DNA from 2 places in the Pseudoalteromonas sp. J2K-J979 genome. Region 1 is predicted to be linked to the other one. Evidence: predicted binding sites of a transcription regulator. Region 1 holds the regulator's gene; the other holds the start of a gene.
What was found. The regulator FliA, encoded in region 1, starts transcription of late flagellar genes. The targets are predictions, from matches to a motif close to CTAAAGNTNNNNNNNNNNNNGCCGATA.

Region 1 (4,428 bases):
TGTCCGGTTAAACAAGTAAAAGATGCAAATGAATTAGCAGAAATGCTTTATCATTTACGAAATAAGAGACTAGTATTAATTGACACCGCTGGCATGAGTCAACGTGATTTACGTTTGACCGAACAGCTCAATACTTTAATGAAAAATGCGCGAGTGGACATACGTAGTTACCTTGTATTGAGTGCAACAGCACAGTTAGAGGTATTGCAAGAGACGGTTAAGCATTTTAAAAAGGTACACTTAAGTGGTTGTATATTCACAAAACTTGATGAATGCTTAAGTTTAGGAGAGATTATAAGTATTGCGATTCAAAATCGCTTACCAATAGGGTATCTTACTAATGGTCAGCGTGTGCCAGAGGACATTAGAGTGGCTAATGCAGAAAAACTAGTCAAAAAGGCTGAGCAACTGTACGCTAAACGTGCAAACGCGCAATTTAAAAGACATCCAAACTTGGAGTCTCATGCAGTAGGGATGTATGATTAATACAGTTTTAGATCAAGCAAGTGGCCTGCGAAGAATGAATCAAAATAATCAAGCTGTAAAAGTAATTGCAGTGACAGGCGGCAAAGGTGGCGTGGGTAAAACCAATGTCTCCTTAAATATGGCAATTGCAATGGGACAACAAGGCCAAAGGGTTTTGGTACTTGATGCTGACTTAGGGTTGGCAAACTGTGATGTGATGCTTGGACTCAGAGTTGAACGAAATCTCTCGCACGTATTATCGGGCGAATGTGAATTGGAAGATATTTTAGTCGAAGGTCCACACGGAATCCGTATTGTACCTGCAACATCAGGTTCTCAAAACATGGTAGAACTATCTCCAGCTGAACATGCAGGTCTCATCCGTGCTTTTGGCGAATTGAATGCTGACTATGATGTGCTGATTGTAGATACCGCAGCTGGTATTTCAGATATGGTGTTAAGTTTTTCAAGAGCAGCTCAAGATGTACTCGTAGTTGTATGTGATGAGCCGACTTCAATAACAGATGCTTATGCTCTAATTAAAATATTGAGTAGAGAGCATGGTGTCTATAAATTTAAAATAGTCGCTAATATGGTACGCAGCTTACGTGAAGGCCAAGAGTTGTTCGCAAAGCTTTCTAAAGTGACAGACCGTTTTCTAGATGTTTCTCTAGAGCTTGTCTCGACAGTTCCCTTCGATGAGAATATGCGTAAATCCATTCGTAAACAAAAAACGATTGTTGATCTCTTCCCTAAGTCACCCGCAGCAATTGCATTTAAAACGCTTGCAACAAAAGCGGCTAAATGGCCTATTCCAAATCAACCTTCAGGGCATTTGGAGTTCTTCATAGAAAAGCTTGTAAATCGCTAAGGCATCCTGTGTGAATAAAGTAATAGGGTATAGCACTGCAGATCAAATGACGAACATGATCGAAAGACATGTAACGTTAGTAAAGCGCATTGCATACCACTTACTGGCGCGATTGCCAGCGAGCGTTCAATTGGATGATTTAGTGCAATCAGGAATGATAGGCCTGATTGAAGCCGCGAAAAATTTCGATGGCTCAAAAGGTGCGAGTTTTGAAACGTATGCAGGAATCCGCATACGTGGAGCAATGTTGGATGAAATACGAAAAGGGGACTGGGTTCCACGATCGGTTCATAAAAATGCGAGAATGGTTGCGCAAGCGACTGCAGAATTGGAATCTTCATTAGGGCGAGAAGTAAAAGATATAGAAGTTGCTGAAAAACTTGATATTACGCTCAATGAATACCATGATATTCTTAATGATGTAAATAGCGGTAGGATTTTGGGGATTGAAGATCTAGGTGTTGATGAAGATGTGCTCCATAACGAAGAACATTTAAACTCTAGTGACACACCCTATGTTCATACACAAACAGAGCGGTTTAATGACTCCTTAATGGAAGCAATTAAAACTTTACCTGAACGTGATGCACTGGTTTTATCTCTTTACTACAATGATGAAATGAATTTAAAAGAAATAGGTGCAATTCTTGATGTGAGTGAATCAAGAGTTAGCCAAATACATGGCCAGGCAATGATAAAGCTAAAAGCAAAAGTCAGTGACTGGATTTGAATTAGAAGTACTGTAATTTGGGTTTAAACCTCACCGGAGGATGTTTTGGATAAAAACATGAAAATTCTTGTGGTAGATGACTTTTCAACTATGAGAAGAATCATTAAAAATCTGCTTAGGGACTTAGGATTTACTAATGTTCAAGAAGCTGATGACGGTAGCACCGCACTACCAATGTTACAAAATCAAGAGTTTGATTTTGTTGTAACTGACTGGAACATGCCTGGAATGCAAGGTATTGATTTGCTCCGAGCGATCAGAGCTGATGACAACCTTAAGCATTTACCCGTGTTAATGGTAACGGCTGAGGCTAAAAAAGAACAAATCATTGCTGCGGCTCAAGCGGGTGTTAACGGCTACATTGTTAAACCGTTTACCGCTGCGACGCTGAAGACTAAATTGGATAAAGTGTTTGAGCGTTTAGGTTAAACAAGAAGGAGAGCTTCATGTCGGCCAGCGCTATACCACAAATAACACTTGAACAAGCCAAACAGCTCGTCGAGCTTTTGGAAAATGGCGAACAAGAACAAGCGAATGAGCTGTTATTACAAATAAGCTCAGATGAACAGTCTGAGCTATTTGCAGAGGTTGGTAAATTAACTCGGCAACTTCATGACTCACTTAAAAACTTTGAGTTAGATGACAAGCTTTCTTCGTTAACACAAGAATCATTGCCGGATGCCAAGCAGCGATTAAATTATGTTATGGAAATGACAGAGCAAGCTGCAAATAAAACAATGGATGCCATTGAAGCTAGCTTGCCTCTCGCCGATAAGTTAAACGACGATATTAATAATCTTAAGCCCTCGTGGGATAGATTAATGTCACGGGACTTAAAGTTAGGTGAATTTAAGACGTTATGTCTTGAGCTTGATGACTTTATTCAAGGTACGCAAAAAGATACGCAACAACTTCATAGTTTGATGACTCAAGTATTAATGGCTCAAGATTATCAAGATCTGACAGGTCAAGTAATTCGAAGGGTTATCGAGCTGGTTCGAGAGGTAGAAGACAGTTTAATTTACATGTTAACTGTCTTTGGTTCTCCAGTTGAAACGTCAAAAGAAGTACACGAAAAAAATACGATTGTAGCCGATGTAAGTTCAACTGAACTAGATCAGGTTGCTGAAGGGCCGATTATTGATGCTGCTGAGCGTGATGATGTAGTTTCCGGTCAAGATGAAGTTGATGACTTATTATCGAGCTTAGGCTTCTAAATGGGAGAGCAGCTGCATGAGCTTTGAAGTTGATGAAGATATATTGCAGGATTTTTTGGTCGAGGCTGGTGAAATACTCGAATTATTGTCCGAGCAGTTAGTTGAATTAGAAAATAATCCTGAAGATGCAGATTTACTCAATGCTATATTTAGGGGCTTTCATACCGTTAAAGGTGGAGCTGGCTTTCTAGCAATGACAGAATTAGTTGATGCTTGTCATGGGGCTGAAAATATTTTCGATGTTCTCCGTCAAGGCAAACGCAGAGTCACTGCCGAGTTAATGGATGTCATTCTTCAAGCTCTCGACACTATTAATGAAATGTTTGCAAAGATTCAAAATAGAGAGCAACCTGATGCGGCTTCACCAGAATTACTCGATATTTTACATAAGTTAAGTAAGCCAGAGTCTGAAGATGAGGTTGGGGAGGTTGAAGAAACAGCTCCAGAAGAAGCATACTCTGAACCTGAACCTGAAAATGAATCAGAACCATCACAAGATGAGTTTGATGACATTTTTTTCGGTGAAGATCCTATAACACCAGAAGCTAGTTCACCAAGTTCAGATTCTATTGATGATATAACGGAAGATGAGTTTGAAAGCTTACTTGATGAGTTACATGGTTCTGGACAAGGGCCGGCTGCACAGCAATCCCCTGATTCAACAAGTTCTGATAATGATGATATAACAGATGATGAGTTTGAAAATTTACTTGATGAATTACATGGTTCAGGATCGTTCGGCGCTGTAAGCGCTTCAAATGAGCAACCCAAATCACCACCGAGTGTTGACACAAATGCTGCAAGTTCTGACGAAGAAATTACAGAAGATGAATTTGAATCATTACTTGATGAGCTTCATGGTTCTGGAGCTCCTAAAGCTGTCAGTAATGGCTCAAAGCAAGCTTCCGTTCAAGCTAAAGCAGAAGTGCCAGCTGCACCTAAAGCTGCACCAGCAAAACCTACACCAGTTGCTAAACCAGCAGCGCCTGTAGCAAAAGTACCAGAAAAGCCAACAGCGGCCCCTGCTAAAGCTCCGGCTCCTAAAGCTGCAGCACCTCAAGCTGAAACGACAGTTCGTGTTGACACTAAACGACTAGACCAAATTATGAATATGGTTGGTGAGCTAGTGTTAGTTCGCAATCGCT
Region 2 (4,428 bases), 460 kb from region 1:
GCCTTTTAGTGCCTCTAGCCGAGCTAAACACATGGCTTCGAAAACATCAAAGGGTGTTTCAGTAAATAACTGCTGATCAGCTTTGGCTTTTTGTAACGCAATTTTAGTTTCTTTAAGGTAGTGTTCCTTATCGGGTTCATTTTCGCTATTTTGCGCAGCATCAAATAAAGCGCGGATAAAGTTGAGTTGATACGAAACATCTTGATGGATCGAGCGGCGGCTCATATCTAATAAATTCTGACACGCATTGATAAGTGAGTTATAAGCTTTGTTTTCTCTTGCGATATCGGCGAGTAAATATTGTCGGCTAAATGAAAAGGGAGAAATACTGACACTTTGCTTGACTGTTTTAAGTGCTTCTTTAGGCTGCCCCATGGCTAACTGGCAGCGTGCTTTTATATCATGTGCTTCTACACGAAAACGATTAATATCAAGCACTTCTTCGCACAATTCAAGTGCTTGTTCGTAATCTTTTTTGAGTAAGTAGATAGAAGCGCTCGAAATCAGCGCCCAGGTCACACGTTTAATGGCCAGCTCACTTTTGAGTAATTGCAGGGCATTTTCATAATCTTTTTGCTTGATGTAAATATTGCTAAGCAGCTGGACACAATATTGGCGATATCTGGGCTGAGATTTTTTGACAGCTAAAATCAACTCAATTGCAGTGCTAAATTGTTCTTGCTCTAAAGCCAACATCGCATCTTTTAAGAGTTGTTTACGTTTATAAACACGATGGATCCGTGACTTTAATAACCCCTGTGAAAAAGGTTTGATTAAATAATCATCAGGTTCAGCCTCGACCGCACCTAGCACCATAGGTCGGGTACTCTCACCCGATACAATCATATAGATAGCATCGACAGCCAAACATTTTTTTAATCGTAATTCTTCGAGTAATTGTCGGCCATTTTTACCTTGGCCTAAGTTATAGTCAATAAACAGTAAATCAAATTTTGTCTCAAGGCATTGTACTAATGCAGACTCTCCGCTGTTGGCAAAATTAATATTGCGTGCACCAATACTAAACAGCAATCCTTTCATCATGGTTTGAAATGATCGTTGGTCATCTACTATGAGAATTTTTTTATCTTGATAGTTAATGAGTGGTTTGGCTGTCATAGAATCGATTTTATGAACCTTTAATTGTTGTCTTTGCCTATTAGATAGTAAACTATTTACCAGCAAGCTGCTGTATTTCCTTCTCTAAATACAGGTTAATTTTTAAAAAGGTCTTATCTTGTGGTGTTACCTAAATTCACGATAAAAAAAAGCAAACGACGTAAAACAATCGCGATTAAAATTCAAAACCAACAGATCACTGTGCATAGCCCTTACGGGGTTTCGATTGATTACCTAACACAACTGGTTCAACAGAAACAACACTGGATCAGCAATCATTTAGAAAAACAACGTGCGCATGCTCAACCAGCACATTTTGACCGATTGACAATCGATATATTTGGACAACCCTATGAGCTGTGCTGGCAAGCAGCCAATAAAAGCAGCCATATGATTAGTGAGCAAAAAGTTATTATTCATACAGCTCGCCGTGTAAAAGATTCAGACTCTTTTCGAATTAAACAATTAGAAAGTGTATTCACACAACAATTGAGCGATTACATTGCGCATCGCATTAAACATTTTTCGCAATTAATGGCGTTAAACTATCAACAAGTTCAGATCAAATATTATCGTCGACGCTGGGGCTCGTGCTCGAGCAAAGGTGTGATTAGTTTTAATTTACTGTTAGCGCAAGCACCGACTTGGGTCATTGATTATGTCATCGTGCATGAATTAGCGCATTTGAGGTATATGGATCACAGTCAGCATTTTTGGCAACTAGTTCACGAGCACTACAAACAGGTGAGTGATGCACAAAATTGGTTAAACAAGAGGATGAATATATTAGACACAAGATAGAGGAATTTTATATAGGAGTAGATGGTGGAGGGAGGTGGATTCGAACCACCGAAGGCTGAGCCGTCAGATTTACAGTCTGATCCCTTTGGCCACTCGGGAACCCCTCCGTTTCTACGAGGGCGATAATAGCAAAAATTTGATCTGTGTAAAGAAGTTTTATGACACTTTCAGACTGTTTGCCTGTTTAATACACATCTTGATGTTTTTTAGTTCAAGTTGGTAAAGTTGTGAGTTCGAGTGTGCTGAAATATAGGAAGCGCTTGACTGGTGAAATATTTTAAGCACAACTGGAAACAGTCAAACAGTCAAACAGTCAAACAGTCAAACAGTCAAACAGTCAAACAGTCAAACAGTCAAACAGTCAAACAGTCAAACAGTCAAACAGTCAAACAGTCAAACAGTCAAACAGTCACTGTGATGAATTTTAATATATTAAATTAAGTAGCTATAAGAAGTGAATAAGTTTGAAGTAAATACTGAAAGAATGGTGGAGGGAGGTGGATTCGAACCACCGAAGGCTGAGCCGTCAGATTTACAGTCTGATCCCTTTGGCCACTCGGGAACCCCTCCAAATTCAGTGCGGGCATAATATCAAAAATGTTCTTTATGTAAAGGAAAAATATTAAAGAATTTGGCTGGCATGCCGATAAATTTGTTAATGAAAACAACAGTGGTTATATTTAATGCAGATTGATGGAATTTTAACAAACGAAGCACAGTTGGGTAATCAACTGGCCGTTTCGGTTGATGAAAACCGCCGATCAGACTTTTCGCTATTATTGGCGATGTTATCCCATGATGCGACAGATTTCGCACAGTTTCATTTACCTCAAGAAGAACAACCCAGCCCTTATCCAGAAATTAGTGATAATACTGATTTAAGAGTTAAATTAGGTGCGGGGCCTATACAACCTTTAGCGATAAAACCAATCGACTTTTTAATAGGAAAAGATAACAGGGCATTATTGGCATCTGATGGCTTGAAGCAAATAAAACTTAAACAATATTTAAAACCTGAGCCACTTGCTTTACGCGATGACCCATCGCATATTTCTTCAGAAATTATAAATAATTGTGAGTTAAATGTGAAAAAACGTTATTTTAAACAAGATACTCAAGTCGGTGATATGCAAATAAATGCAGCTGCATTTTATGATAACTTACAAAACCCTAACCTTCATACCCCTCTCTCTGTCATTTCGGCATAAACAGTAGTGTATCTCACTTATCGATTTGCAAAGTCATATTCTCGTTAGCATTAACCAGTAGCATGACACTTTTTATATTTCTTCTCACTACCACACGGGCATAAATCATTTCTACCGATTTTTATATCGGGTGTAGGAGTGATATCACCATCGATATAAAACCACTGTCCATCGCGCTTTTCAAAGCGAGATTTCTCATTAAGTTGGCAAAATAATTGTTGGTAAAAGTAGTGAACACTAAACTCGACGGTTGCACTATCAGCGTTTTCAGAGTTATTTAATACTTCGAGTTTGATAAATCGACAGCTTTGTGCAAAATCACGGATATCAGCGATAGAATTATCAAAGCGTTTTTCGACGGCGTACGTGTGGTGAATGTACTCTGCATTATTTACCACATAGGCACTAAATCGTGAACGCATAAGCTGTTCTGCGTGTTCTGGCAGTGCTTGGCCAGTTATAAACGGCTGGCAACAATTTTCAAAAGAGACGTCAGTACCACAATAACACATACAATATTTTACCTACTATTCTAAAGCTGAAAGTGTATCGTAAAATGATGATTCTTTGCTAAAAATACTTAGGTTATTTTATCTATTTCTCAACTCTCGCACTTAGCTGTTTACATACGAAGGCTTAATTAACAGCATACTTAGTATCGGCTTCTTTATTTCGCACAAAGCTATAAAGTTGCGCTGTTTTATTATTAAGAGTGCGTTGGTTTGCTAGTTGATTGAGTTGTTCAAAACTGAGCATATTTGTCCAAGTGATAACCGCAGAAAAATTGCCATTGTAAAGTGCAGAGTTGAGAACATATTCAAGATTAGAAAGGTGCTTTTGTCTTATAACTAATAATTTAGCTTTATCGATTGAACAGGAATCTAATAATGATTTGCTTGGCACAGCGTCAGGAGCAATGAGTAGAGTCCAACCAGGTTGTTGATTAAATTGATGCAGTATTTTTAAAAGTTCAAACGTCGCGCTGATATCATCATCGACTTCAACTAAGTGTAAATGAGTTTTTGCGCAGGTATCTTGGTAACTTTTAACTCGTCTTACATCAATTGTTTGTAACATAATTATCTCACTGGTTGTTTATACAGTACTCATATATGTACAGTAGTTTATACAGTTGTGTGGCGCAAGTGTTTTTTTTGCATTTTGTTTAATTAAACACCAGAACATGTTTGAAAATTCGGCTCCGGACTAGGCAAATAGTTGATATGTATAGGCTTGTACCTTATTTTTAGAGCATAAAAAGCCTACGTTAAATAGTAGGCGATTGGGGCGAAATTGAGAA

Region 2: a site for FliA is predicted at 2,543-2,569, ahead of AC3KVK_RS07005 (VC2046/SO_2500 family protein). Genes of this name have one in related genera too.

The regions. Positions count from the first base shown of each region.
Region 1 covers NZ_CM200281.1:1,047,230-1,051,657, forward strand. Annotated here, with positions in the region: gene flhF (flagellar biosynthesis GTPase FlhF) at 1-486, shown strand, start outside; gene AC3KVK_RS04955 (MinD/ParA family ATP-binding protein) at 479-1,336, shown strand; gene AC3KVK_RS04960 (RNA polymerase sigma factor FliA) at 1,383-2,066, shown strand; gene cheY (chemotaxis response regulator CheY) at 2,112-2,495, shown strand; gene AC3KVK_RS04970 (protein phosphatase CheZ) at 2,513-3,283, shown strand; gene AC3KVK_RS04975 (chemotaxis protein CheA) at 3,300-4,428, shown strand, end outside.
Region 2 covers NZ_CM200281.1:1,504,993-1,509,420, forward strand. Annotated here, with positions in the region: gene AC3KVK_RS06985 (response regulator) at 1-1,119, opposite strand, end outside; gene AC3KVK_RS06990 (M48 family metallopeptidase) at 1,240-1,920, shown strand; tRNA gene AC3KVK_RS06995 (tRNA-Tyr) at 1,943-2,027, opposite strand; tRNA gene AC3KVK_RS07000 (tRNA-Tyr) at 2,406-2,490, opposite strand; gene AC3KVK_RS07005 (VC2046/SO_2500 family protein) at 2,604-3,128, shown strand; gene AC3KVK_RS07010 (YchJ family protein) at 3,179-3,640, opposite strand; gene AC3KVK_RS07015 (SulA-like leucine-rich domain-containing protein) at 3,765-4,205, opposite strand.